DNA from 4 places in the Epibacterium sp. HA2-3 genome. Region 4 is predicted to be linked to each of the others. Evidence: riboswitches for the same ligand, from Rfam matches in the RefSeq annotation. Region 4 holds a riboswitch; each other region holds the start of a gene.

Region 1 (5,069 bases), on a different replicon from region 4:
GATGAAGGCGCCGACAGCGCCGCCCTCGGTTGGTGTCCCCCAGGCTTCGCCAAATGGGTTGTACACAAAGAAGATGATGATCACGACAACCGCAAAAATCGGCAGGGCAGGTGGCAAGGACAGCAGGCGTTCGCGCCAGGTGAAGCCGGTGACCGGTGGGCCGACCGTCTTGAAGATCATCGCGATGGCGATGATCAAGCCCGCGTAGACCACGGCCGAAAACGCACCGGGCACAAAGCCGGCCAGCAAGAGCTTGCCCACATCCTGCTCAACAATGATTGCATAGATCACGAGGATGGCAGAGGGCGGGATCAGAGAGGCGAGGGTGCCGCCTGCGGCGACCACCCCAGCTGCAAAACGCTTGTTGTAGCCAACCGCCAGCATTTCCGGGATGCCGATCCGGGCAAAGACCGCAGCGGTCGCAACCGATGCGCCCGAAACGGCGGCAAACCCTGCTGTGGCAAAAACGGTGGATACCGCAAGGCCCCCGGGTACCCAGGCAACCCAGCGCTTTGCGGCCTCAAACAGTGCCGTGGTCAGGCGGGCGTAGTAGGCGAGGTAACCAATCAAAATAAAGGTCGGGATGAGACTGAGCGCCTGGCTCGAAACCTTTGAGTGCGGTACTTGGCCCGCAATTTTTACACTAATTTCAACAGCTTTCCAGAAACGCTCCGGGTTATAGTCAAAGCCGTTCCACCGAAGCCACACAAGACCCACAAAGCCCGCAAGCCCGGCGGCAAACGCAACCCGCATGCCCAGCACAACAAGCACCATCATTCCGGCGGTGACCCAGAGGCCGATTTCGATATCAGTCATTGCCGACCTCCTTGAGTTGCTCCGCCTCAGCAGCGGCTTGCTCGGCGACGGATTGGATGAGCGGTACGGCCGCAGGGCTCTGGAGTCCCAGAACGAAGGCGCGGGCATAGGCCGTCATCTGCAACAGGAGCCGCGCTGAGAGCACAGCCAAGGCAACCGGCACCACCAGCTTGGATGGCCAGATCGGCAGGCCGATGTCGATGGAGCTGTCGCGCGAACACAGCGGGCGGGCGCAATCAAACGAACGGTCGAAATGGGCCCAGGAGCCCCAGACCAAGGCGATCACCAGCACCAGCATGCAGAACACGGTGATGAATTCAAAAAGCCAAAGCGCGCGACCCTTTAGCCGTCCCACGAGGATGTCCATGCGGATGTGGGAACCTTCGCGTTGCACATAGGAGACGCCCAGGATGGCGATCAAGGGCATCAGTGCTTCGATATAATCCACATAGCCGGGCAGGGGGCCGTCCATCAGGCCGATCTTGTCGAAAAATGGCGCCAGAAATGTCCGATCCAACTGACGGCCGGCCACGGAATATGCGGCCAGGAACATGAGTGAAAAGGCCGCAAGACCGCTCAGAATTGCTGTGACGCGCTCAATGGGCAAAAGGGCCCGATCCAGCTTTGACAAAATGCTGGCATCGCTGAGCACGGTTGATGAACCTGCCATAGCTTCCCCCGATATGTGATTATTGGTGAGATACGCAGAAGCCCGGACCAATTGGTCCGGGCCGTAGGCCATAGGCCATTGCGTTCAGATCAGCTGCCGTTGCGGTGATCTGCGAGCGTTTTCTGAACCAGATCATAGAGCTCCTGACCCGGCAGGCCCTGTGCTTCCATATCCTTGATCCAAGCGTCGCGGATCGGCTCAGCCGCAGTAGAGCGGAATTCTGCGAGCACCTCTTCCGAGATCTCGACCTTTTCGACGCCTTTTTCCTCGAGAACGCTATCCCACTTCTTCAGCAGCTCGCCGTAGTTCGCCAGGTAGTGATCCAGCGCTTCGGCAACCGAGCTGTCCAGCGCTTCGCGCTCGGCGTCAGAGAGGCTTTCGTAAGCGTCAATGTTGACCACAACCGGGCAGTTCACGGTGCCGGGGTTGAGGTTAGCGGTCCACCAGTCAGCGCGGTTGATGGTGCCAAAGCTCAGATGCGCATGTTGTGCGAACGCTACGGTGTCGACCACACCGGATTCCATCGCCTGATAGGCCTCGGTCGCGGTGACGGAGGTCGGAACGGCGCCAACAGCCTTGAAGGCTTCGCCGATACCGCCGGTTGCCCGCACGCGCATGCCTTCGAATTCCGCCAGATCATCACGCACATCACCGGTGCCGACGATATTATATTGCGGCATCGGCGAGGTCATGAGCAGCTTTGCGTTCCACTGCGCCATTTCCTCGGCTGCGGCGGGGTGGTTGTAGACCGCGCTAGAGACCGCAACCTCCTCTTCGAGGTTGGAAATGCCCAGGAAGGGCAATTCAAGAACGGTAATCACGCGGTTTTTGTCGCGGTGATAGCCGGCGCAGAACTGCGCCATCTCAAACGCGCCAATCGAGATCCCGTCGAGATTCTCGCGGTTTTTGGACAGTCCACCATAGCTGATGTTCATGGTGAATTCGCCGTCGGTTTTCTCGGACACCAGTTCAGCGAGCTTTTCGACGTGCTCGGTAAAGGCGCGGCGTTTGCCCCAAACCGAGACATTCCACTCTGTGGCCATGGCTTCTGCCGCAAAGGCAAAGCTCACGGATGCAACAGCGGTAAGTCCCAAGAATTTTTTCATATTTTCCTCCCCAGTCGGATTTTACCGTATTTGTTTATGTGCGGCAGGATCACCAAATTGAGTGGCTTTGCCAACCCCAAACTTCGCGCTGGTTTGGCAAAGCTCCGATGAGCGCGCTCCGGCCTGCGTCTCAGAAATGCGTCGATGGGCCAAAGGTTCAAGAGGCTGCGCGATCCATGCATGTTTTTGCGGATGTGAGGCGGGCTTGTCTCGAACTCAATAAACAACGTCGCAAATTGGAGATCGGGCGCGGCAAATCTCGATACAACTCTGCCCTACGAGGTGCTGTCCGGGCTTTCCGGACGGAGAATTGGGAAGCCGGTGCGATTCCGGCGCTGCCCCCGCAACGGTCATGGGATTCGCGGGCGTAACATCTGCCACTGGGAGGAGGACCCGGGAAGGCGTTGCGCTCCGACCAGCAGGTCACCCCCAGAGCCCGGAAACCAGCCTCGGCAGATATCGTCAACCGCGGGCGGCGGTTTGGGCATCTTGAAAAGGACGCGGGCACCTCCCTCGCGGCCTCACGGGATCCCATTGCCGTTTGCACTCTACCAACAGGGCGAAGGTTCACATATGTGAACTTTGTCACGGAGCCAGGAAATGCACAGCAATATCAACACGCTGATCGCTAACCACCGCGCAGGACATGCACTTGATCAGGCGTTTTATACCGATGCCGAGGTGTTTCAGACCGATCTTCAGGAGATCTTTTACAAAGAATGGCTTTTTGCCATTCCCGCCTGCGAGCTGGACAAGCCAGGGAGCTACGTCACCCATCAGGTTGGCAACTACAATGTCATCATCGTGCGCGGTGCAGACAATGTCATTCGGGCTTTCCACAATGCTTGTCGTCACCGTGGCTCGGTGATCTGCAAGGCGAAGAAAGGCAACAACCCTAAGCTCGTCTGCCCCTATCACCAGTGGACTTATGAACTGGACGGTCGTCTGCTGTGGGCGCGTGATATGGGGCCTGATTTCGAGCCGAGCAAACATGGGCTCAAGACGGTCCACTGCCGTGAGCTTGCTGGGTTGATCTATATTTGTCTCGCCGATGAGGCCCCGGATTTTGAACGGTTTGCCGAGGTCGCCCGCCCCTATCTGGAGGTTCATGACCTCTCGAACGCCAAGGTCGCCCATGAAAGCTCCATCGTGGAGCGCGGCAACTGGAAGCTGGTCTGGGAGAACAACCGCGAGTGCTACCACTGCGGCGGCAATCACCCCGCGCTCTGCCGGACCTTCCCGGATGATCCCTCCGTGACCGGCATCGAAGGTGGCGAGACCCCGAGCAATTTGCAGGCTCATTTCGACCGCTGTGAGCAGGCCGGGATGCCTTCGGGGTTCCACCTCAGCGGTGATGGCCAGTTCCGTGTCGCGCGCATGCCCCTGAAAGAAGGCGCTGAGAGCTACACGATGGACGGCAAGACCGCCGTGCGTCGCTGGCTGGGCCGTGCAGCCTTTGCGGATGCGGGCTCGTTGCTCAAGTTCCACTACCCGACCACTTGGAACCACTTCCTGTCGGACCATTCGATCGTGTTCCGAGTCACGCCCATCAGCCCCACGGAAACCGAGGTGACGACAAAATGGCTGGTTCACAAAGACGCGGTTGAAGGTGTGGATTACGATCTACAGCGGCTCACCGAGGTTTGGATTGCCACCAATGATGAAGACCGCGAGGTTGTGGAGTTCAACCAGATGGGGATCAACTCGCCGGCCTATGAACCGGGGCCCTATTCCCCGACCCAAGAGAGCGGCGTCCTGCAATTTGTGGAGTGGTATCTCTCCACCCTCAAACGCAACAGCGGCCCACACGCCGTCGCAGCGGAGTGACCCTGATGCCCAGAAACAGCGAACGTACCGTCTGGACTGATGCGGAGATGCTGGAATGCGTCTCCATCATTCCCGAAATGGACAACACGGCATCTTTTACCTTTAAGGCGCCCTCGGGGGCCCTGTTTGAGTATGACGCAGGCCAGTTCATGACCTTGGAAATTCCGGTGCCAGGTGGGCCATTGCACCGGACCTACACGATCTCCTCTTCGCCCTCGCGGCCGCGGACGATCACCATTACCGCCAAGGCGCAAGCCGACAGCATCGGCACCCGCTGGATGCTGGACAACCTGCGCCCTGGCAGCCGCATCAAGGCGCTTGGCCCTGCGGGACTCTTCACCAACGCAGGAAGCACGGCGAAGAAATTCCTGTTTATCTCGGCGGGCTCTGGCATCACGCCGATGATGTCGATGACCACGAATATGTGGGATGATGGCGACAATCTTGACATTGTGTTTGTGAACTGCGCCAAACGGCCCTCCGAGATCATATTCCGCCAGCGGCTCGAGCAAATGGCGAGCCGTTCCGAAGGGTTGGATCTGAAGTTCGTGGTCGAGGAACCGGATCCCTATCGCCCCTGGACCGGCTATCAGGGCATGTTCAACCAGCTGATGCTGGGCCTCATGGCGCCGGACTATCTGGAGCGCGAG
Region 2 (5,069 bases), 1.4 Mb from region 4:
CAGCTCTGGCGGCTGAGGTGATCCCGGAAAACTGCTCCATCGCGCTCAATATCGGCACCTCCACCGAACAGGTCGCGCGTGCACTCTCTGGCCACAAGGGCCTCACGGTGCTCTCAAACAACATCAACATTATCAATATGATGATGGAAATGGAGACGCGTGACCTGATCCTTGTTGGCGGCTCCATCCGGCAAAGCGACGGCGCCATCGTCGGCGAAGAGGCCGTCGAGTTCATCAATCGCTATAAGGTCGATTACGCCGTGATCGGCGCCTCTGCCATGGACGCCGACGGTGCCATCCTCGACCACGACGCGCGCGAAGTATCCGTCGCCCGCGCGATCCTCAAAAACGCCCGCACGCGCATCCTGATGTGCGACGGCAGCAAATTCGACCGCTCTGCCCCAGTGCGCATCTGCGCGCTGGCCGAGCTGGACCTTGTCATCACCGACCGCCCCGTTCCCGCGGAATTTGCCGAGGCCGCAGAGGCCGCTGGCACACGAATCCTCATCGCAGACGGCGGCGCAGAAAACGAAAGCAGCGCAAATGACTGATTCCTCGCAAAGCACCGAGATCACCGATCTCTTCATCATTGGCGGCGGCATCAATGGCTGTGGCATCGCGCGCGACGCAGCAGGCCGTGGGCTTTCCGTGACCCTCGCGGAAAAGAACGATCTCGCGTCCGCGACATCCTCGGCCTCGACCAAGCTCTTTCACGGCGGGCTGCGCTATCTTGAATATTTCGAGTTCCGCCTCGTCCAGGAAGCCCTGATCGAACGTGAGGTACTGCTGCGTGCGATGCCGCATATCTCCTGGCCAATGCGTTTTGTGCTGCCCTTTCACAAAGACATGCGGTTCGACAACACCACACCAACCTCCAAACTGCTCACCACCTTCATGCCATGGATGAAAGGCCGCCGCCCTGCGTGGCTGATCCGGCTGGGCCTTTTCATGTACGATACGCTTGGCAAACGCGGCATCCTGCCCGGCACCACGACGGTGGATCTGACCCGTGACGAGGCAGGCAAGCCTCTGCAATCCAAATTCAAAAAGGCCTTTGAATATTCCGACTGCTGGGTCGAGGACGCCCGCCTCGTGGTGCTCAATGCGCGCGACGCCGAAAGCCGCGGCACAGAGATCCTGACCCGCACCGAAGTCATCAACGCCACCCGCCACGCCGATCACTGGGAGATCCGCCTCAGGGATCTTGCCACCGGTGAGGAAGAAACGCGCCGCGCCAAGATGCTCGTCAATGCCGGTGGCCCATGGGTTGCAGATGTGCTGCGCCAGAAGCTGGGCCAGAACAGCCGCGAAAACGTACGCCTCGTGCGCGGCAGCCATATCGTCGTGCCCAAGCTATATGATCATGGGCGCTGCTATTTCTTCCAGGGTCAGGATGGGCGCATCATCTTTGCCATCCCCTACGAGGAAGACTTCACCCTCATCGGCACCACGGATGCAGATCACCCAGATCCCGAAACAAAACCCGTCTGCACCGAGGAAGAGCAGGATTATCTGGTGCGCTTTGCCTCGAACTACTTCGAGCGCCCCGTCACGCGCGAGCAGATCGTCTGGACCTACTCGGGCGTGCGCCCGCTCTATGACGATGGCGCCAGCTCGGCGTCGGCAGCGACGCGTGAATATGTGCTGACACTCGACACCGCCCAAGCCCCTTTGCTCAACGTCTTTGGCGGCAAGATCACCACCTATCGCAAACTCGCCGAAGCCGCGCTCGAGAAGATCAACGAAGTCTTTCCAGAGCTGCCTGAGAAATGGACGGCCGGTGTCGCTCTGCCCGGTGGCGACTTCCCCGTCGAGGGCGTGACGGAACTGGGTGCCAAACTCGCGCAGGACTATCCATTCCTCACCCCCTATGCCGTGCGCCGCCTGATCCGCGCCTATGGCACAGAGGCTTGGGATGTTCTGGGCGATGCGACCACCCCGTCGGATCTCGGGGAGGATTTTGGCGCGACCATCACCGCGCGCGAATTGGACTGGACCATTCAAAACGAATGGGTGCGCTCCGGAGAGGACTACCTCTGGCGCCGAACCAAACTCGGCCTGCGTCTTGATGCAGACGCTCGCGGTGCCGTCAACCGCTACATCGAGGCGCGCATCACCGGCTAAAAGCTCAACGGAAAACAAAAATGAGGGGCCCGCGGCCCCTCTTCTTCTAACAAGAAATATCCCGGAGCGCGAGGCAGCGACTCGCATCCCCACCCCGCGCCCTGCGTTTGGGGTTTAGAATTCCACGCCCTTCTGCGCCTTGATCCCGGCACGGAAGGGATGCTTCACCTGAGTCATCTCTGTGACCAGATCCGCAATCTCGATCAATTCTTCCTTGGCGTTGCGCCCGGTGAGCACCACATGCGTCATCGCCGGTTTGTGCTCGACGAGGAACTCAAGAACCTCCTCAAGGTCAAGATACTCATAGCGCAGCGCAATGTTGATCTCATCGAGCAGAACCATCGTGTTCTTCTCATCAAGGATCATCTCCTTGGCCTTTTCCCAGCCCGCGCGCGCAGCGGCGATATCCCGGGCCTTGTCCTGCGTCTCCCAGGTGAACCCCTCGCCCATTGCGTAAAACTGACAGAGATCCGAGAAGTTTTCCTCGATCAGCGTCCGTTCGCCGGTCTGCCAGGCCCCCTTGATGAACTGCACCACCGCCGAGGGCATGCCATGGGCGATACAGCGCATGATCATACCGAATCCCGAAGAGGATTTGCCTTTGCCCGGGCCGGTGTGAACAATAATCAGACCTTTTTCGCCATCTTTCGTCTTCATCATCCGGTCCCGCGCGGCCTTCTTTTTGGCCATCTTCGAGGCATGGCGTGCCGCTTCTTCTTCTGAGATGCCGGTTTCGGACTTTTGGGATGTCTGGTCGCTCACTGTCTTGCTCCTTGCGGGTCTGACCCAGGGTTTGCCCATCTCTTGACAAAGACATGCCCCATGGCGCAAGGAAATTTCGTTGGTTCCCGAAGGTGACAGCCTTTGGGCGAAGAGGGAATGTGTCGGGCCGGGATCATCCTTGCTCCAAACACAGCCGCCCCCGCGACCGTGACCGGAGAGGTCTTCCACCGCCACTGGCGCGCCCCTTGTGGGCAGGCCGGGAAGGCAGGGAGACCGTTCGCGCCCCACTCGGGGCCGATCTATCCGCAAGCCGGGAGACCTGCCAACGCGTGAGAACCGGCGGACGGGGTGTGCCGCGACCGGTTGAGGGCCTGCCAGCACTTGCGCGCGCCCCCATCTGGCCTGCCCCGCTTCGCCCCAGAGGAGGAGAAAAGGCCGCATGGGAGAGATCCCCAATCAGAGCCCGGACGATCAAAGCCCAGAGGATCAAGGTCCGGAGCCGGTCGTTCTGACCGTCTGCACCACCTGCCGCCCAGAAGGCAGCGACCCCGAGGCTCCGCGCCCGGGACGTATTCTGGCGGACCGGCTGGCAGGCAGCGCCCTGCCCGAAGGCGTCACCGTCCGTGGGGTGGAATGTCTCTCGGCCTGCAAGCGGTCCTGCACGCTGCATCTATCGGGCGGCCCTGCGCGCTGGGGCTATATCTACGGCGATCTCGACCCCGACGCGCATCTCGACGAGATCCTTGCCGGCGCGGCCGCCTATGCCTCGACCGAGGATGGGTTCGTGCCCTGGCGCGAGCGCCCCGTGGTGTTTCGCAAGCAATCCATCGCCCGCATCCCGCCCGTCTCCATGCCAAGTGTTGCGCTCACGCCGACACAAGCCCCCGGCGCTCAGACCGAAGACACCCCAGACACACCTGCGTTGCAAAGCGCAAAGGATTGATCCGAAAGGCCGATCTCACATGACCTCATTGAACAAGATCCCCGTCACCGTCATCACCGGTTTTCTGGGCGCGGGCAAAACCACATTGATCCGTCACCTGATGCAGAACCCGCAGGGCAAGCGCCTCGCTGTGGTGGTGAACGAATTTGGCACCGCCGGAGTAGATGGCGACATCCTGAAATCCTGCGCGGATGACAACTGCCCCGCAGAGAACATCATGGAGCTCGCAAACGGCTGCATCTGCTGCACCGTGGCAGATGATTTCATCCCCACCATCGAGAGCCTGATGGCGCTGCCCGAACCGCCCGAACACATCGTTATCGAGACCTCTGGCCTGGCGCTGCCCAAACCGCTGCTCAAGGCCTTTGATTGGCCCGCGATCCGCTCGCGCATCACCGTTGACGGTGTGATCGCTCTGGCTGATGCCGAGGCCGTCGCCAAGGGCCAGTTTGCCCCAGATCTGGACGCCGTGCAGGCCCAGCGCGAGGCAGACGAGAGCCTCGATCACGAAACCCCGCTCTCCGAAGTCTTTGAAGATCAGATCGCCTGCGCCGATATTGTGCTGTTGTCCAAGGCCGATCTCGCCGGTGAGGCCGGTGTCGACAAAGCCCGCGCGATCATCGAATCTGAGGCCCCGCGCAAACTGCCGATTCTGCCGATGACCGAAGGCGTGATCGATCCGCGCGTGATCCTCGGACTGGAAGCTGCAGCCGAAGACGACCTTGATGCCCGCCCGAGCCATCACGACGGACATCACGATCACGAACATGACGATTTTGAATCGATCGTGGTCGAAATGGGCGAAGTATCCGACCCCGAAGACCTGCAAAAACGGATCATCGAGATGGCCCGCAGCCGCAACATCCTGCGGGTGAAGGGCTATGTGGCCGTGGAAGGAAAACCGATGCGAATGCTGGTACAAGCAGTGGGCGAACGTCTGCGCGCGCAATACGACCAACCCTGGGGCGCACAGGAGCGCAAAACCCAGCTGGTGGTGATCGCCGAGCATGATAACATCGACACAGCAGGCATCCACGCCGACCTCGGGGCCTGAGTTTCCACACCAAGGGCGCTGACCTCTCGCCGTGAGGTCCCGCCCGACCCTCCCCGGGAGGGCGCTTTGCACCCATACAGGGTCTGACGCTGCCCTCTCCGATTTGAACGAAGCGGACCACCCTCATGCACGTCGTCTTCCGCGAGAGCCACGGACTCGGAGAAACAGACACCCCCTATGACGTCGGGCAGACCCCTGGCGATCTGGTGGTGCTGTCGTTCTCCG
Region 3 (5,069 bases), 1.4 Mb from region 4:
TTGGCGTTTCAACCACGTCACCACGGTGGAGCGCGTGATTGGCTTCAAGCGCGGCACCGGCGGCACCTCTGGGGTGCAATATCTGCGCCGGATGCTGAGCGTGGAGCTGTTTCCTGAACTTTGGACCCTGAGAGGCGATCTCTGACATGACACACCTGCCCAAAAAACACCTCTTCGATATTCCCGAGGGCATGATCTATCTCGATGGAAACTCGCTTGGCCCCCTGCCAAAGGGCGCGGCAGAGCGGGCCGCCAAGGTGCTGACCCAGGAATGGGGTACACAGTTGATCAAGGCCTGGAACACCGCCGACTGGATGGCGCTGCCGCAAAAAGTGGGCGATCGTATCGCGGGGTTCATCGGCGCAGCACCGGGCAGCGTGGCCACGGGCGATACGCTTTCGATCAAGGTTTATCAGGCGCTTGCGGCGGCGCTCAAGATGCGCCCCGAGCGCCGGGTGATCCTGTCGGACACGGGCAATTTTCCGACCGATCTCTACATGGCGCAGGGGCTGATCTCCACCATCGGCAAGGACTATGAACTGCGCACCGTTGCCCCAGAAGAGGTCGCGGATGCGATCACCGATGATGTGGCGGTGGTGATGCTGACGGAGGTGGACTATCGCTCTGGCCGCCGTCACGACATGATGGAGATGACAGCACGCGCGCATCAGAACGGCGCGGTGATGATCTGGGACCTCGCCCATAGCGCAGGCGCGCTGCCGGTGGATCTGACGGCCTGCAATGCAGAATTCGCGGTGGGCTGCACCTACAAGTATTTCAACGGGGGACCCGGTGCGCCTGCCTTTATCTATGCGCGGCCCGACATTGTGCTTGAGGTGGACCCTGCGCTTGCGGGCTGGCTTGGTCATGATGCGCCTTTTGCGATGGAGCCCGATTATCGTCCGGCGATGACCACGGAGCGTCTGCGCGTTGGCACGCCCTCGATTGTGCAGCTCTCGATCCTTGATACGGCACTGGATGTTTGGGACGGGGTCTCGATGGAAGAGATCCGCGGCGCGTCCGTGGCCCTGTGCGAGACGTTCATTGCCGAAGTCGAGGCCCGCTGCCCGGAACTGACGCTTGCCTCCCCCAGAGAGGCAGCGCTGCGAGGGTCGCAGGTCTCCTTTGCCTTTGAGGATGGCTATGCGGTGGTACAGGCGTTGATTGATCGCGGCGTCATCGGCGATTTCCGCGCGCCCAACATCATGCGCTTTGGTTTCACACCGCTCTATCTCGATCAGGCGGATGTGGTGCAAGCCGCCGAGATCCTTGAGGATGTGATGAAGCGAGAGAGTTGGAAAGATCCCAAGTATCAGGTGCGCTCGCGCGTGACCTGACCTGCGATGGCACACCCTTCGGAACAATAAAGCGTTGCGGCCGGGCGGGGATGCTCCCGCCCCCGTGCAGACCCTTGCTGGCGCAAGTCTCCGCTTGGGGTTGGGCCGGGCAGCCTGTCCTTTGGACAGGCTGCAGCGCTGGGTCGTCCCGTTGGGTGCCGCCGCGACTGTCAGGGACGCGGATCTGGAATGAACCGCCGTGCGTCACGAAAAATGGCGGGGGTCAGCGCAGGCGTTCCAGCATGTAGATATCCATGATCCAGCCATGATCGCGCCGTGCGCGGGCGCGCACTGACAGGATCTGGTCCTGCACGTCGGAGAGACGCCCGGCGATATTGATCTCGTTTTCCATTCCCGCATAGGCGGACCAGTGGATCATGACCTGTGCGGGACGGTCGACGCTCTGGAACGAGCACTCCCCATCCAGCATGATGACCAACGTGTCACAGCCCGCGGGCCAGCCCGCATCGCGGAGCTGGCGTCCGGTGGTGATCTGCACGGGCGCGCCGATCCGGTTGAGGGGCACCCCATGCGCCGCCGTCAGCGCTTGCACCGAGGTGATGCCGGGGATCACCCGCATCTGCATTTCCATGCGCCGACCAAGACGCTCGGCAATGCGCATGGTGCTGTCATAGAGTGAGGGGTCGCCCCAAACCAGAAACCCGGCTTGCCCGCCTTTGGGGAGATGTGCAGCGAGTGTGGCCTGCCAAACCTCTGCGATGGCGTCGTGCCAGTCCTCGACCCGCTGGCGGTAATCCGGAGTGGCCGGATCACGCACGGGAAGGTCGAATTCGACGATCTTGGGCGCCGATGCCGCGCCCGCCAGGACATCGGCGCAGATCGCTTGCCGCAGCCCGGCAAGGTCGTCCTTGCCTGCGCCCTTGTTGGGTATCAGGATCAAATCCTGCGCGCAGATTGCCTCCATCGCCTCGCGGGTCAGGTGCTTGGGGTTGCCGGTGCCGATCCCGATCAGGCTGAGCTGGAGCATAGAAGGCTCTCCATCCGTTAAATCCGTCGCCCCGCAATGGGACGCCCGCGCAAAGAGGTCAAGAGTGCCCCATCAGGGGGCACTCACCACAACGCGCGCCTCGACCGGCACGCCGTCGACGGCGATGGTGCCATGGCTGTTGGAACTCAGAGAGACTTTCACCTCGGTCTCGCCTTCGGGCAAGGCCGCAAGATGCAGCCAGGACCCGTAGAGGCGCGTGATCTTCTCGCCGTTCACATAGACATGTGCATGGCCCTCGCCGGGTTGATCGGCCCCCGAGGCATGCTCCGGGGCGAAGCGAAAGTTCTTGGTCTCCACTTGCAGGTTCCAACCGGACATCGCGTCGGGCGTGACGTGGATCTCGACCGAGGGCGCCTCTGGACCAGAGGGGGAATTCACCAGTGCGGAATGGTCGTGCGTGGCCACGCCGGATCCGCCACCGTGGTGCGCAGGATCAGAGTGATCATGCCCATCCAGGGTGACGCCGTTTCCTGCGGCGGTCAGAAATCCGATACCGCCCCCAAACACAAGGCCAATGGCAAACAGAGCAAGCGAACGGGACATGGAAGGTCATTCTCCGGAAAGTAAACGTATTTGAGGCTGCAGCGCAGTCTCGCAGGCTGTCCCCGCTGCATGCAATGACGCAGCGGGGACAGCCTGGAGGACCGCCTAAGTGTTGGCATCCGCATGTGCGGCTTCGGTCTGCCAGAAATAGGCACAGAACACGCCGAGCAACGCCCATGCCGCCATGCCGATCCCCAAGGCGCGCGCCGCAAAAAGGGCGCCGATCTCGGTGGGCACCGGACCGGCAAAGGTCTCGGGCTCCGGCGCGCCGATCACATGCGGCGCCATCAACAAGAGCGCGGCCACCACATAGGCCACCAGATTACCGCCAAAAGCGATCAGCCACATTGCAACACCTGCGCTCGCCACTGTGGCGGCCCACCAGATCTGACGGGCGCCCACATCGGCGGCGGCAACGCCGGGCACTTCTGGTGCGAGCGAAAAACCGGGCGCAAAGTGAAGCGCCACAAAGCCAGCCAATCCCCACAGCAGGCCCTGTCCGGTGCGGATTTCATGGCCTTGCCGCTCCGCAACCGACATCAAGGCCACCAGGATCAGCGCGTAGCCAGTGTAAATCAGCATGGTGAAGAGGATGCTGAGCAAATTGCGCATCGGCTCGTCAAAGATACCCGGCAATTCGGGATGGGCGGATACGGTCTCGCCGCCGAAATGCACAAGCGCGCCCGATTCATAGAGTTCGGCATGCAAAAGCACCGGCTGCACGAAGAAAAGCTGCAGAAGGGCGGCAATCAGCCCCGCTGCAGCACCAGCGAACAACGCGCCGGTCAAAATGCGTGCGAACATCTGCTTAGTGGCAGGGGAAGCCGGTCGCGTGGCGCACATCATGCGCAGCATCATGCAGGGTGGAGGCCTGCACATGGCCGGTCACGGTGATGATCCCCAGACCCAGTACCACGGCGAAAAGAACCGGGATGATCTGGCTGGCAGAAGCGGTCGTGTTGAGCGTCTTGGTCGTCATAATTCGTCCTCCGTGTCGTCACACCCGACGACACATTCACTGTCCTCGTTTCATACGGCCGGTCTCCTGACTCGCGGGTCGCGGCGATCATTCTCCTTCCCGGCCCAGCGGCCAGTGGATGCTGAATGTCGCTCACCGCTCACAGTCGCGGGGGCGGTTGAGGCTTTGGCGCCGCGATTGGGTCCGCCGTTCCTCATTCCCGTTTCAGTCCCGGCGCTTTGCGCTCTGGGACACCGTATGCCGTCGACAATGCGGCGCGGGCGCGCGATCGGTCAAGCATGAAACCGCCCTTGAAGCGCGCATTCGCGGCATTTTATCACGCAGGTGGTCTTTGACTGGCAGCCTCACTCCTCGGGAGAGGCGGTGGAGCCAGTTTGTGACGCGGCAGTAGTTTCGGGCAGGGGAGCAGGGATGCGCGCGATGGCTTTGAACCTCAGCTCGCCAATTGGGCGCGCATCCGTGAAGGTGCCATCGGCGCTTGCCTCGTAGAGCCGCAGAAACCTGAGTATATCCGGTAGGTCCGCTGCTGTGATCTCCCCAAAGAGATAGGCCGTCTTGCCGCTTTGGCGCACCGAGAGGGTCTGCGGGCGTGCACAACCCGACATGCAGTCAACCGATTGCAGCAGGGCCCTTGGATGAGCCTCCCGCAGCGCCGCTGCCAATTGGGGCAGCAGCGCGGGATCGGCATCTTGGCAGGTCCGGCACAGCGAGATCACCGGTGCGGTCATTGCGACACGAGCGCGTCATCGTCGGCCAAGGGGCCATAAAGGATCAACACTGGCGCGGGGGAGGTGATGGTCTCCAGGAGGTCCGGCAGGGCGGCCACTGTCACCCGGTGCAGCTCTTGGGCGGGGGTCGAGACCCCAAGTGCCACCAGCGCCGGTGTGGTCTCTGGCAGGCCTGCCTCAAGAAGCAGCTCAAGCAAAGTCGCAAAGGTGCGTTTGCCCATGTAGACCACGGTTGTGGCCTCGGGGTCTGCAAGAGCGGTGAGGTTCATATGCTCGGGCAGGCCGCCGGTCACGTCATGGCCCGTGATAAACTGCAGGCGCCGTGCCGTCAGCCGCCGCGTGAGCGGAATACCCGCCGCCGCAGCGGCTGCCGAGGCGGCGGTGACACCGGGAATGATCTCGTATTTGATGCCAGCGGCGCGCAGCGCCACCATTTCTTCTTCGAGGCGCCCAAATACACCTGAATCGCCCGA
Region 4 (5,069 bases):
CGGATCAATGACAACGATCCATGACGTAACCAATACCCAGACCATCGTGGACCGCCCTGCCAAGGATCTGCGGCGCGCGCGCTCGGCGCTCAACTCGCTGATCCCGACCACCACCGGCAGCGCCACGGCGATCACGCTGATCTACCCGGAGCTAGAAGGGAAGCTGAACGGCCACGCCGTGCGGGTGCCGCTTCTCAATGCATCGCTCACGGATTGCGTCTTTGAGGTCGCGCGCGACACCACGGTCGAAGAGGTGAATGCCCTGTTCCAAGAGGCTGCCGATGGCGCACTCGACGGCATCCTTGGCTATGAGCTGCGCCCGCTGGTCTCGGCCGATTACACCAACGACACGCGGTCGTCTATTGTGGATGCGCCCTCGACCATGGTCGTGAACGGAACGCAGGTGAAGATCTACGCGTGGTACGACAATGAGATGGGCTATGCGCATCGTCTGGTGGACGTGGCGCTGATGGTGGGTGAGAGCCTGTGACCCAATCGCCCGCGCAAAATGGCCTTGCCGCCTATATGGCGGTGACCGCAGCCTATTGGGCCTTCATGCTCACGGATGGCGCGCTGCGCATGTTGGTGCTGTTGCACTTTCACACGCTGGGCTTCAGCCCGGTGCAGCTGGCCTATCTCTTTATACTCTACGAGATCGCGGGCATGGTCACCAATCTCTCGGCGGGCTGGATTGCTGCGCGGTTCGGGTTGACGACCACACTTTATGCGGGGCTTGCGCTGCAAGTGGTGGCGCTGCTTGCATTGACGCAGCTTGATCCCGGCTGGCAGATCGCCACGTCGGTTGCCTTTGTGATGGGAGTTCAGGGCCTGTCGGGTGTGGCGAAGGATCTGGCCAAGATGGCGTCCAAATCTGCCGTGAAACTGCTCGCCCCCAAAGAAGGCGACGGGTTGTTTCGCTGGGTTGCGGTGCTGACAGGGTCCAAGAACGCGGTCAAAGGGCTGGGCTTTGGGCTGGGCGCGGTGCTTCTGGCGCTTGCCGGGTTCACATGGGCCACGCTCGGAATGGCGCTGATCCTGGCCGCGATCCTGATTGCGGTTCTGATCGCGATGCCAAAGGGGCTGCCGGCGGGACGCAAAGGCGCGAAATTTTCCGAGGTCTTCTCCAAGTCCGCCAACATCAACTGGCTCTCGGCGGCGCGGGTGTTTCTCTTCGGGGCGCGCGATGTGTGGTTCGTGGTCGGCATTCCGGTCTATTTCTACGCCGTCCTCTCGGACGGCACCGAGGCTGGCAACCGCGCGGCGTTCTTCATGATCGGCAGCTTCATGGCAGTCTGGATCATCTGCTACGGGGCGGTGCAGGCGGCGGCGCCGCGCATCCTACGGGCCTCGAGCCGCTCTGAGGCAGAGCTGATTTCCGCCGCGCGGCACTGGGCGAGCCTGCTGGCGTTGGTTCCGGCGGCTCTGACCGTGGCCGTGGTGATGTCTGGCGCGCCCGCGCCTTGGCTCACGGCAACACTGGTCATCGGCCTCTTGCTGTTTGGGGCGCTCTTTGCGGTGAACTCCTCGCTGCATTCCTACCTGATCCTTGCCTTCTCCAAGGACGAGCGGGTCACGATGGATGTGGGCTTTTACTACATGGCCAATGCGGGTGGGCGGCTCCTGGGCACATTGCTTTCTGGTCTCACCTATCAACTGGGCGGGGTCGCGGCCTGCCTTGGCACCGCAGCCCTGATGATCGCACTCAGCGCATTGGCTGCAGGGCGCCTCTCTGCCCCAACATCTGAACGAGCCACGGCATGAGCATCTTCGAAAAATACCTGAGCCTCTGGGTGGCATTGGCGATGACGGCAGGCATTGCGCTTGGCAGTCTGGCCCCCGGCGTGATGGAGGCCATCGCCGCGCTGGAGGTGGCCCGTGTCAATCTGGTGGTCGCGGCACTGATCTGGGCCATGGTTTACCCGATGATGATTGGCGTGAACCCACGAAGCCTGCGGGACGTGGCGCGCCAGCCCAAGGGCCTTGCGATCACGCTGGTGGTCAACTGGCTGATCAAACCCTTTACCATGGCCGCACTTGGCGTGCTGTTCTTCGAGGTGATCTTTGCACCCTTTCTGGAGCCCCAAGACGCACAGCAGTATATCGCGGGGCTGATCCTTTTGGGGGCCGCGCCCTGCACCGCGATGGTTTTTGTGTGGTCGCAACTCACCCGGGGCGACGAAAGCTACACCCTGCTGCAAGTCTCGGTGAACGATCTCATCATGGTGGTGGCCTTTGCCCCTATCGTGGCCTTTCTCTTGGGTGTCACGGACATTGAGGTGCCATGGAGCACGCTGATCCTGTCGGCGGTGCTGTTTGTTGCTCTGCCGCTGATGGCCGGTCTCTGGACCCGCAACCGCTTGGCGGAAGAGGCGCGCATCACGGCCTTTCTCGCACGGATCAAACCGCTCTCGATGCTGGGGCTGATCGCAACGGTGGTGATCCTGTTTGGCCTGCAAGGTCAGGTCATTCTGGACCGCCCAAGCGTGATTGCGATGATCGCCGTGCCCATCCTGATCCAGAGCTACGGGATCTTCTTTCTCGCCTATGGCGCCGCCTATGCGCTGCGGGTGCCACATCGGATCGCAGCACCCTGCGCGCTGATCGGGACGTCGAATTTCTTTGAACTGGCGGTGGCTGTCGCGATCAGCCTCTTTGGGCTTCACTCCGGGGCGGCGCTCGCAACCGTGGTTGGCGTACTGGTCGAGGTTCCAGTGATGCTGACACTGGTGGCCTTTGCCAATCGCACCCGTGCCAGGTTTGCCTTGACCGGAGCAGACCACCAGGCAAGCTGAGCCCTCATGCGCTGAGGAGGTCCACCATGTCCGAGGTCACTGCAAGCTGCCTGTGCGGCGATATCCGCGTCAGAGCCTCCGGCCCCCCCATCGGTGTCGGCCTGTGTCACTGCATGGATTGTCGCAAGCACCATGGTGCGGTGTTCTGGGCCGCGGCGGTTTACCCGGCTGAGGAGGTCGAAGTATTCGGCCAGACGCAACAATATCAGGGCCGACATTTTTGCCCGAGATGCGGATCATCGGTCTATTCATGCAGCGAAGGTGAGGTAGAACTCCATCTCGGAGCAATGGATCAGCCAAACCAGTTCACGCCGACCTATGAGCTATGGACAGACCGGCGCGAGCACTGGCTCACCCCGCTCGCCAGAGCCCATCAGCACTCTCGCAATCGCGGGGCGTGAGGGCCGGGACGGCGCGCGCCGGAGGCGTCTTTGTATGTAGTATGTCTTGCAGGACACAGCTGCGCGACAATTTCACACGGCCCGTCTGATCCAAGACTGTGGATAAAGATGGGGGTAAGGGTGTGCGAATTTGCCGATCCCCTTACATTGCAGCCACAAAGAAACCGCGGGCGAACACCCTGCCCTGTGGAAAACAAAAATCAACGCGTCCTACACCATATATTGACCATTTCGCGCATCTGCATCAATATCGTGTTGCTTTGGTTCTTTCGAGGCGACTCGCAAGCGAAGAGGGAAACTGGTGAAAATCCGGTGCTGCCCCCGCAACTGTAAGCGGCAAGCCCTGCCCGTGCCACTGACGCATTGCTGCGTTGGGAAGGCGGGAGGGGGCGTTTGAGCCGCGAAGCCAGGAGACCTGCCAGAGCACGACACACGACGACCGCGGCGGTGGGCCCGGACGCGTCATCTGACACCGGAACCGGTGTCGGCTGCCGTGGCCTCTCCGCCCAGAAGGACAACACCTGAGGGGATCTTGCAGATGAGCATCACTGTCTATTCAAAACCTGCCTGCGTGCAGTGCACCGCCACCACCCGCGCTCTTGAGGCGAAAGGGATCTCTTTTGACCTCGTTGATCTGACACAAGATGCCGCTGCTCTGGAAATGGTGCAGGGTCTGGGCTATCGTCAAGCACCCGTGGTGGTCGCTGGCGAAGAGCACTGGGCTGGTTTTCGCCCTGACCTGATCGGCCAGTTGGCATAAAGGTAAAAGGTGACCGGGTAAGTGGTCGGGCTTGTCTATTACTCCTCCCGTTCGGGCAATACGGCCCGTTTGATGGAGCGACTGGGGCTTGAGGCTCTGCGGCTGCCGCAGACGGAGCCTTCCCCCGAGGTAGATGCGCCCTACGTGTTGGTGACGCCAACCTTTGCCGATGGTGAAGGCCGGGGCGCAGTGCCAAAACCGGTCATCAAATTTCTGAATAACAGCCGCAATCGTGCCCTCCTCAGGGGTGTGATTGCCGGAGGCAACCGCAACTTTGGTGACACCTTTGCCCTCGCGGGGGATGTGATCGCCAAGAAATGCAATGTCCCCGTCCTTTACCGCTTTGAGTTGGCGGGAACCGAAACAGACATCGCCCGCATGCGCGCGGGCCTCGCCCGGTTCTGGGCGGCACAGGAGCAGCAGACATGCTTGACGCAAGCGTAACCGCCGATCTCGACTATCACGCGCTGAACGCGATGTTGAACCTCTATGACGACGAGGGCAACATCCAGTTCGACGCCGACCGTATGGCGGCCCGGCAGTATTTCCTGCAACATGTGAACCAGAACACCGTGTTCTTTCACTCGCTGGATGAAAAGCTCGGCTACCTCGTCGAGAAAGGCTATTACGAGCCCGAAGTGCTGGATCAATATTCCCGCAACTTCCACCGCAAGATCTGGGACGCGGCCTACGCCAAGAAGTTCCGCTTCCCGTCCTTCCTCGGGGCGTTCAAATACTACACCTCCTACACGCTCAAGACCCGTGACGGGCAGCGCTATCTCGAGCGCTATGAAGATCGTGTGGTGATGAACGCGCTGACGCTGGCACGTGGCGATGAAAAGCTCGCGATGAAGCTGATGTCAGAGATCATCGACGGTCGTTTCCAGCCTGCAACGCCAACCTTCCTCAATGCCGGCAAAAAGGCCCGTGGCGAGTTTGTGTCCTGCTTCCTCTTGCGTCTCGAAGACAACATGGAGTCGATCGGGCGCGGCATCAACTCGGCGCTGCAACTGTCGAAGCGCGGCGGTGGCGTGGCCTTGATGCTGACCAACATTCGTGAACACGGCGCCCCGATCAAGGGCATCGAGAACCAGTCTTCGGGCGTCATCCCGGTGA

The links. A riboswitch is a leader RNA that binds a small molecule or an ion and turns the genes downstream of it on or off. The one in region 4 is predicted to bind cobalamin.
Region 1: linked by a shared signal. The riboswitch ahead of ACZ1HH_RS15985 (aromatic ring-hydroxylating oxygenase subunit alpha) and the one ahead of nrdH (glutaredoxin-like protein NrdH) in region 4 are both predicted to bind cobalamin.
Region 2: linked by a shared signal. The riboswitch ahead of ACZ1HH_RS10265 (DUF1636 family protein) and the one ahead of nrdH (glutaredoxin-like protein NrdH) in region 4 are both predicted to bind cobalamin.
Region 3: linked by a shared signal. The riboswitch ahead of ACZ1HH_RS10335 (CbtB domain-containing protein) and the one ahead of nrdH (glutaredoxin-like protein NrdH) in region 4 are both predicted to bind cobalamin.

What each region holds. Positions count from the first base shown of each region.
Region 1 is NZ_JBVFUL020000002.1:310,737-315,805, reverse strand. It holds gene ACZ1HH_RS16000 (TRAP transporter large permease) at 1-816, opposite strand, end outside; gene ACZ1HH_RS15995 (TRAP transporter small permease subunit) at 809-1,486, opposite strand; gene ACZ1HH_RS15990 (C4-dicarboxylate TRAP transporter substrate-binding protein) at 1,576-2,592, opposite strand; cobalamin riboswitch at 2,856-3,058, shown strand; gene ACZ1HH_RS15985 (aromatic ring-hydroxylating oxygenase subunit alpha) at 3,193-4,419, shown strand; gene ACZ1HH_RS15980 (FAD-binding oxidoreductase) at 4,425-5,069, shown strand, end outside.
Region 2 is NZ_CM172490.1:2,186,331-2,191,399, forward strand. It holds gene ACZ1HH_RS10250 (DeoR/GlpR family DNA-binding transcription regulator) at 1-551, shown strand, start outside; gene glpD (glycerol-3-phosphate dehydrogenase) at 544-2,124, shown strand; gene cobO (cob(I)yrinic acid a,c-diamide adenosyltransferase) at 2,239-2,925, opposite strand; cobalamin riboswitch at 2,950-3,188, shown strand; gene ACZ1HH_RS10265 (DUF1636 family protein) at 3,287-3,790, shown strand; gene cobW (cobalamin biosynthesis protein CobW) at 3,810-4,844, shown strand; gene cobN (cobaltochelatase subunit CobN) at 4,970-5,069, shown strand, end outside.
Region 3 is NZ_CM172490.1:2,202,718-2,207,786, reverse strand. It holds gene ACZ1HH_RS10360 (tryptophan 2,3-dioxygenase) at 1-145, shown strand, start outside; gene kynU (kynureninase) at 147-1,337, shown strand; gene cobF (precorrin-6A synthase (deacetylating)) at 1,561-2,325, opposite strand; gene ACZ1HH_RS10345 (hypothetical protein) at 2,398-2,889, opposite strand; gene ACZ1HH_RS10340 (CbtA family protein) at 2,995-3,693, opposite strand; gene ACZ1HH_RS10335 (CbtB domain-containing protein) at 3,698-3,868, opposite strand; cobalamin riboswitch at 3,908-4,121, opposite strand; gene ACZ1HH_RS10330 (DUF1636 family protein) at 4,213-4,596, opposite strand; gene cobA (uroporphyrinogen-III C-methyltransferase) at 4,593-5,069, opposite strand, start outside.
Region 4 is NZ_CM172490.1:546,043-551,111, reverse strand. It holds gene ACZ1HH_RS02655 (ArsJ-associated glyceraldehyde-3-phosphate dehydrogenase) at 1-490, shown strand, start outside; gene arsJ (organoarsenical effux MFS transporter ArsJ) at 487-1,761, shown strand; gene arsB (ACR3 family arsenite efflux transporter) at 1,758-2,792, shown strand; gene ACZ1HH_RS02640 (GFA family protein) at 2,819-3,193, shown strand; cobalamin riboswitch at 3,438-3,630, shown strand; gene nrdH (glutaredoxin-like protein NrdH) at 3,732-3,953, shown strand; gene nrdI (class Ib ribonucleoside-diphosphate reductase assembly flavoprotein NrdI) at 3,975-4,397, shown strand; gene nrdE (class 1b ribonucleoside-diphosphate reductase subunit alpha) at 4,379-5,069, shown strand, end outside.